One region of the Streptomyces sp. CNH287 genome, then DNA from elsewhere that is predicted to be linked to it. Evidence: riboswitches for the same ligand, from Rfam matches in the RefSeq annotation. Region 1 holds a riboswitch; the other holds the start of a gene.
The links. A riboswitch is a leader RNA that binds a small molecule or an ion and turns the genes downstream of it on or off. The one in region 1 is predicted to bind thiamine pyrophosphate.

Region 1 (3,382 bases):
ACGTCGAGCTGCTCCGCGACGTCGGGAAGGGTGAGCCAGGCGGGGACGAGAGCATCGGTCTTTGCGTCAATCTCGGTCACATGCACAAGACTGCCACCTCGCACTGACAGTCACTACCGCAGTGCCTTCTTCAGTGCGAGCGCCGGGTCCGAGACGAGCACCGGGTCCAGCCGCGTGCCCTGCGCTACGAGCTTGCGCCCCTGCGCCAGGTCGCGCGGGCGCCCGACAGCCAGCAGCGCGGTCAGCGCGCCGTCCCGCAGCCAGCACACCGACCAGGCCGCACCGCCCGGATCGCCGCGCCGCACCAGCTCGTCCCCCTCCGAGTGCTGCCCGACGTACTGCACGAAGCGGCCGAACTGCTCGGACCAGAAGTACGGCACGGGGTCGTACTCCACGCTCTCCTCGGCCCGCCCCGCGCGGCACTCGGCCACCAAATTCGCGGCGACCACCCGGGGGCCCTGGAGCGCGTTGTCCCAGTGGTGCACCAGCAGCCGCCTGCCGTAGCGGGCGGAGGGGAAGGAGGCGCAGTCGCCGACGGCGTACACGTGCGCCTGCGAGGTGCGCAGCCCCGCGTCCGCCCGGACCGAGCCGTCCGGGCACAGCGCGACGCCCGATCCGGCCAGCCAGCCGGTCGCGGGCCGCGCCCCGACGCCGACGACGACCGCGTCGGCGGCGAGCCGCTCGCCGTCCGCGAGCAGCACGCCGTCCGCCGCGACGGCGGTCACCGGGATGCCGACGCGCAGCCGGACCCCGCCCTCGGCGTACCAGTCGCGCATGTGCTCGGTGACCTCCGGCGGCAGTACGCCCGCCAGCGGCAGTCCGGCGGCCTCCACGACCGTCACCTCGCAGCCCGCCTCGCGCGCGGCCGTCGCGAACTCGGCGCCGATCCAGCCCGCGCCGACGACCACGACGGAGCCGCGCCCCAGCAGCACGGGGCGCAGCCGGGCGGCGTCGTCGAGCGTGCGCAGCAGGTGGACCCCGGGGCCGGGACCCGCCGCGATGCCCGCTTCCCAGCCGGGCGGCACGACGGGCTCGGCGCCGGTCGCCAGGACCAGCCGGTCGTAGGCGAGGGTGCCGCCGGCGGCGAGGTCCAGCCGGTGCGCCGAGGGCCGCAGCCCGGTGACCACGCGGCCCAGCTCCAGCCCGATGGCCAGGTCGTCGTAGTCGATGTCGAACTCCGAGCCCTCGACCTTGCCGAGCAGCACCGCCTTGGACAGCGGCGGCCGGTCGTACGGCCGGTGCGGTTCGGCGCCGATCAGCGTGACGGCGCCCGCCCAGCCCTGCTCGCGCAGTTGGACGGCGGTCTGCACCCCGGCCATCCCGGCTCCGACGATGACGACGTGTTCGGGTGCCGGATTCCGCTCAGGGCTGTCAGTCACCCCGTCACTCTAACGACCAGGCGCGCGCGGGCCGGCCCCACCAGGGCCGGGCATGGAGCCGCCCGGCCGTCAGCCCGGCACCTGCTCCACCGCGCTGGTGCCGCTGCCCGGCTGCGACTCCCACTGCCAGCCCTCCTCCAGCCGCAGCCGGCCGTCGGGCAGCGCCGTGACGCGGCTGACGCAGTGCCCGGAGGCGGTGGTCCCGTCCGAGCGCAATGGGACGTAGCGGAAGTCGAGCCGGTCGCCCGTGCGCGTCCCGACCAGCTGGCCGCGCGCGACGTCACCGCCCTCGTACGCGGCCCACACCTGGCCGTCGAGCGAGGGGTGCACGGTCGGGCTCCCGGGGGTGCGGAGGCTTCGGCGCACGCCCCGGGACCGTACGGACGGCGGAGTGCACCGGCTCCTTGCCCGGCGCCCGGAGGGGCGCAGTAGGGTGGCGAGCGTACGACATACGCGGGAGCCCGGACGTACCGGGCTGAGAGGGAGGCTGACGGCCTCCGACCGTACGAACCTGATCCGGGTCATACCGGCGAAGGGAGGACTGCTTTCCCATGCGCGGCGCGCATCCCCGAACGGACGTGCTCGTCCTGGGCGGCGGCATCATCGGACTGGTCACCGCCTGGCGGGCGGCGCAGCGCGGCCTGCGTACCGAGGTCGTGGACCCGGCGCCCGGCGGCGGCGCGGCGCGGGTGGCGGCCGGCATGCTCGCCGCGGTCACCGAGCTGCACTACGGCGAGGAGGCCCTGCTGGCCCTCAACCTCGCCTCCGCCGAACGCTACCCGGACTTCGTCCGGGAGCTGGAGGAGGCCAGCGGCCTGCCGACCGGCTACCGGGCCTGCGGCACCCTCGCGGTCGCCCTCGACGCCGACGACCGGGCGGACCTGCGCGAGCTGCACGCCCTCCAGCAGCGCTGCGGGCTGGACTCCCAGTGGCTCTCCGGCCGCGACTGCCGGCGTCTGGAGCCCATGCTGTCCCCTTCCGTGCGCGGCGGTCTCCGGGTGGACGGCGACCACCAGGTCGATCCGCGCCGCCTGGCCGCCGCGCTGCTGGCCGCCTGCGAACGGGCGGGCGTGGCCTTCCGCCGCGTGGCGGCGGCCCGGCTGGCGGTCGCGGGCGACCGCGCCACCGGGGCCGTGCTGGCGGACGGCACCGAGGTGGGCGCGGCGCACACGGTGCTGGCCACCGGTCCGGACAGCGGGCGGCTGGCCGGCGTGCCCGGCGAGGTGCTGCCCCCCGTACGGCCGGTCAAGGGGCAGGTCGTGCGGCTACGGGTGCCGGACGCGTACGCGCCCTTCCTCTCCCGTACGGTGCGCGCCGTGGTGCGCGGCGGGCACCTCTACCTCGTGCCGCGCGCCGACGGCGAGCTGGTGGTGGGCGCCACCAGCGAGGAACTGGGCTGGGACGTCACGGTGACCGCCGGCGGGGTCTACGAGCTGCTGCGCGACGCGCACGAGCTGATCCCGGGCATCACCGAACTGCCGCTGGCCGAGACCGGCGCCGGACTGCGGCCCGCCTCCCCGGACAACGCCCCGCTGCTGGGGCCCACCGCGCTTCCCGGCCTGATCATGGCCACCGGGCACCACCGCAACGGGGTGCTGCTCACCCCGGTCACCGGTGACGTGCTCGGTGAGCTGCTGGCCACCGGCGAACTCCCCGAGCACGCCCGCCCCTTCACGCCGCGCCGGTTCGGCGCGCCCCTCTCCCAGGAGCAGCCAGGATGAACGGCACCACCGACTCCACCCGCACCGTGACCGTCAACGGGGAGGCCCGGCGCGTGCCCGGCGGCCTCACCCTCGACCTGCTCGTCGGCCAGCTGACGGCCGCCCCCGCCGGGGTCGCGGCGGCCGTCAACGAGACGGTCGTACCGCGCGGCCGGTGGGCGCGGACCGCGCTCGCCGACGGCGACCGGGTCGAGGTCCTGACCGCCGTACAGGGAGGCTGAGACCCGCCATGAGCAGCACCGACACCACCGCGGACACCCGTACCAGCACCAGCACCGCCAC
Region 2 (3,382 bases), on a different contig from region 1:
TGGTGTGCCAGGCACCAGGCGGCCATGATCGAGCCGCCCCGCGAGACGATGCCCGTCTTGCGCCGCGCGGTCAGCGGCACGTAGCGCAGCAGGACACCCGCGTGCACGGTGACGTAGTCCACGCCCTGCTCGCACTGTTCGATGATGGTGTCCTTGTACACCTCCCAGGACAGCTCCTCCGCCTTGCCGTCGACCTTCTCCAGCGCCTGGTAGAGCGGCACGGTGCCGATGGGCACCGGGGAGTTGCGCAGCACCCACTCACGAGTGGTGTGGATGTTGCGGCCGGTGGAGAGGTCCATCACGGTGTCGGTGCCCCACCGGGTCGCCCAGGTCATCTTCTCCACCTCCTCCTCGATCGAGGAGGTGACGGCGGAGTTGCCGATGTTGGCGTTCACCTTCACCAGGAAGTTCTTGCCGATGATCATCGGCTCGATCTCCGGGTGGTTCACGTTCGCGGGCAGTACGGCGCGGCCCGCCGCGATCTCGTCGCGTACGAACTCGGGCGCGCAGCGCTCGCGGACGGCGACGTACTCCATCTCGGGGGTGACCTCGCCGCGCTTGGCGTAGGCGAGCTGGGTCACCGCGACGCGCGTGCCGTCGGCACCCTCCCGGCCGCGCCGGGGCTGGCGGGGGCGGCCGGGGAAGACCGCGTCCAGCCCGGCCAGGTCCGCCGCCGTGCCCCGTACGAGGCCGCCGCGGGGCGCGGTGTGCTTGATGCCGTCGTCCTCGGGCCGCAGCTCCCGGCCCGCGTACTCCTCGGTGTCCCCCCTCGCGATGATCCAGTTCTCGCGCAGCGGGGCCAGCCCGCGGCGTACGTCGGTCTCGATCTGCGGATCGGTGTACGGACCGGAGGTGTCGTACAGCGTCACGTCGTTGCCGTTGGTGAGGTGCACCTGGCGGACCGGTACCCGGATGTCCGGGCGGGACCCGCTCACATAGCCCTTGTGCCAGCCCGGCTTGCGCGGTGCGGACACGTCGGCGCGCGTGTGTGCGTCCTGCGTGGTCATGAGACCCAACTCCCTACGCCGGCATTACCCGGTAACAGGTTCGGCGGTCGGCGCAGCTTCTCCAGCGCCCTCTCAGCCCCGTGCTCGGAGCTCCCGCGATGTGCAAAAGGTGGCCCCACGCTAACGGCACACCCGTGGTGCTGGCCAGGGTGCCCCCGGGTACTTGCGATGATCTGCCGGTGACCCCGACACCGCAGCCACCGCCACCCCGCGATCCGCCGCGGCGCCCGCGCCCGGGCGCACCGCCGCCGCAGCACGCCCCGGGGGCCGTCCCGGACCCCTCCGGCCGCCCCGCCCCGGGGCCCGGCCCGGCGCCTGGGCAGGCACCCGCGCAGGCGCACGGCCACAGTCATGGCCACAGCCACGCGCACGCCCACGGCCCCGCCGCGCCCGTCTCCGCGCGGCTGCGCAAGGTCATCGCGGTGGTGCTGATCCCGTTCGCCTCCGCGGTCGCCATCGGGCTGATCGTGCTGTGGCCGGGCGGCACCTCGGACCAGAGCGGGCCCGGCGGGGTCGGTTTCGACCGGCCCACCTTCGACGCGCGCGTGACCTCCGTCCAGGAGGTGAACTGCGCGGACGTGAACGCCCAGCCGCAGCCGCCCGCCGGCGAGCAGCCCCCGCCGCCCCCGCAGGGCAAGGAGGGCCAGGGCGGGCCGGGCGCGCAGCCGGGGCCGAAGGAGGACGGCTCCGCCGACCTGTGCCAGAAGGCGACCGTGGAGGTGACCGGCGGCAAGGACAAGGGCCGCAAGTTCACCGAGATCATCACCCCGGACGCGACCCGCACCCTCAGCACCGGCCAGCAGGTGGTCGTCGCGTACGCGGAGAAGGCGCCGCGCGAACTCCAGTACAGCGTGATCGACGTGGACCGCACGTTCCCGATGGCGCTGCTCGCCGGGATCTTCGCCCTGGTGGTGGTGCTGGTGGGGCGGCTGCGCGGGGTGCTGGCGCTGGTCGGCCTGGTGGTGAGCTTCGCGGTGCTGACGCTCTTCATCCTGCCCGCGATACTCGACGGCTCGAACCCGCTGGTGGTGGCTGTCGTCGGGGGCAGCGCGATCATGCTGGTGACGCTCTACCTGTGCCACGGCGTCTCGGCCCGTACGTCGGTCGCCGTGCTGGGCACGCTGGTCTCACTGCTGCTGATCGGGCTGCTCGGCTCGCTGTTCATCGGCTGGGCGCACCTGACCGGCAACACAGACGACCAGACCGGCCTCGTGCACGGCCTCTACCCGGACATCGAGATCCAGGGCCTGCTGCTGGCGGGCGTGCTGATCGGCTCGCTCGGCGTCCTGGACGACGTGACCGTCACCCAGACGTCCGCCGTGTGGGAACTGCGCCAGGCGGACCCCGCGGCGAGCAGGCGCAAGCTCTACGCCGCCGCCATGCGCATCGGCCGGGACCACATCGCCTCGGTGGTGAACACGCTCGTGCTGGCGTACGCGGGCGCCGCGCTGCCGCTGCTGCTGCTCTTCACGATCGCCGAGTCCAGCGTCGGCACGGTCGCGGGCAGCGAACTAGTCGCGCAGGAGATCGTGCGGACGCTCGTGGGCTCGATCGGGCTGGTGGTCTCCGTGCCGCTGACCACGCTGCTGGCGGCGCTGGTGGTCTCCGCCGACCGCCCCTCGCCCCAAGGCGGCCCGGTGCCGGGCGCGGTGTCCGCCCCTCCCGGCAGCCCGGTCACCGGCCGCCGCGGGAGGAGGAGGAAGCCGAAGTGAACCAGCGCACCGCGTAGATCAGACCGCCGACCAGGGCGACGAACAGCAGGATCTTGAAGAGCAGCCCGACCACGAAGCTGATCACCGAGGCGATCAGACCACCGAAGACGACGAGCGCGACCACCGGTATCGCGACCCACTTGACCCACCAGGGCAGTGTGTCCAACGCTTCCTTCACGGCCATGAGACTCTCCTGGTGGGCTCGGGTGCCGGCACGCCCGGCACGTACGCACTGCGTCACCCTCGATGCTAGGCGCCCCGGGTGCCTGGCGGGCGGCGCCCTGCCCCGGTTCGTCCCTGACCCGACCCCTACGGAACCCGGACGCCGCCCCGCTGCCCAAGGAGGAGGCCGCGGGGCGCCCGTGCCGTCAGCCCTCCGGCGGGGCGAAGACGACCATCACCCGCAGGTCCTCGCTGATGTGGCTGAAACGATGCGGCACGCCCGCCGGGACGTACACCACGCTGCCCCGCGCGACCTGGGTCGACTCGGCGCCGACGGTGAGCGTGCCGCGCCCGCTGACCACGAAGTACACCTCGTCCTGCGCGTGCGGCTGCTGCGGATCGGCGGCGCCCTTGTCGAGCGCGTAGAGGCCGACCGACATGTGCCGCTCCCGCAGGAAGCGCAGGTACGCGCCGTCGTTCGCCGCCCGCTCGGCCTCCAGC

Region 2: another riboswitch for thiamine pyrophosphate. It lies ahead of thiC (phosphomethylpyrimidine synthase ThiC); the one in region 1 lies ahead of thiO (glycine oxidase ThiO).

What each region holds. Positions count from the first base shown of each region.
Region 1 covers NZ_KE384251.1:171,055-174,436, forward strand. The annotation lists gene H299_RS0124415 (Rv2175c family DNA-binding protein) at 1-80, opposite strand, end outside; gene H299_RS0124420 (oxidoreductase) at 114-1,319, opposite strand; gene H299_RS36055 (avidin-fold protein) at 1,449-1,745, opposite strand; TPP riboswitch at 1,823-1,935, shown strand; gene thiO (glycine oxidase ThiO) at 1,931-3,100, shown strand; gene thiS (sulfur carrier protein ThiS) at 3,097-3,321, shown strand.
Region 2 covers NZ_AUKQ01000013.1:174,141-177,522, forward strand. The annotation lists gene thiC (phosphomethylpyrimidine synthase ThiC) at 1-1,007, opposite strand, end outside; TPP riboswitch at 1,001-1,114, opposite strand; gene H299_RS0114810 (YibE/F family protein) at 1,187-2,719, shown strand; gene H299_RS0114815 (DUF5326 family protein) at 2,682-2,903, opposite strand; gene H299_RS0114820 (cupin domain-containing protein) at 3,088-3,382, opposite strand, start outside.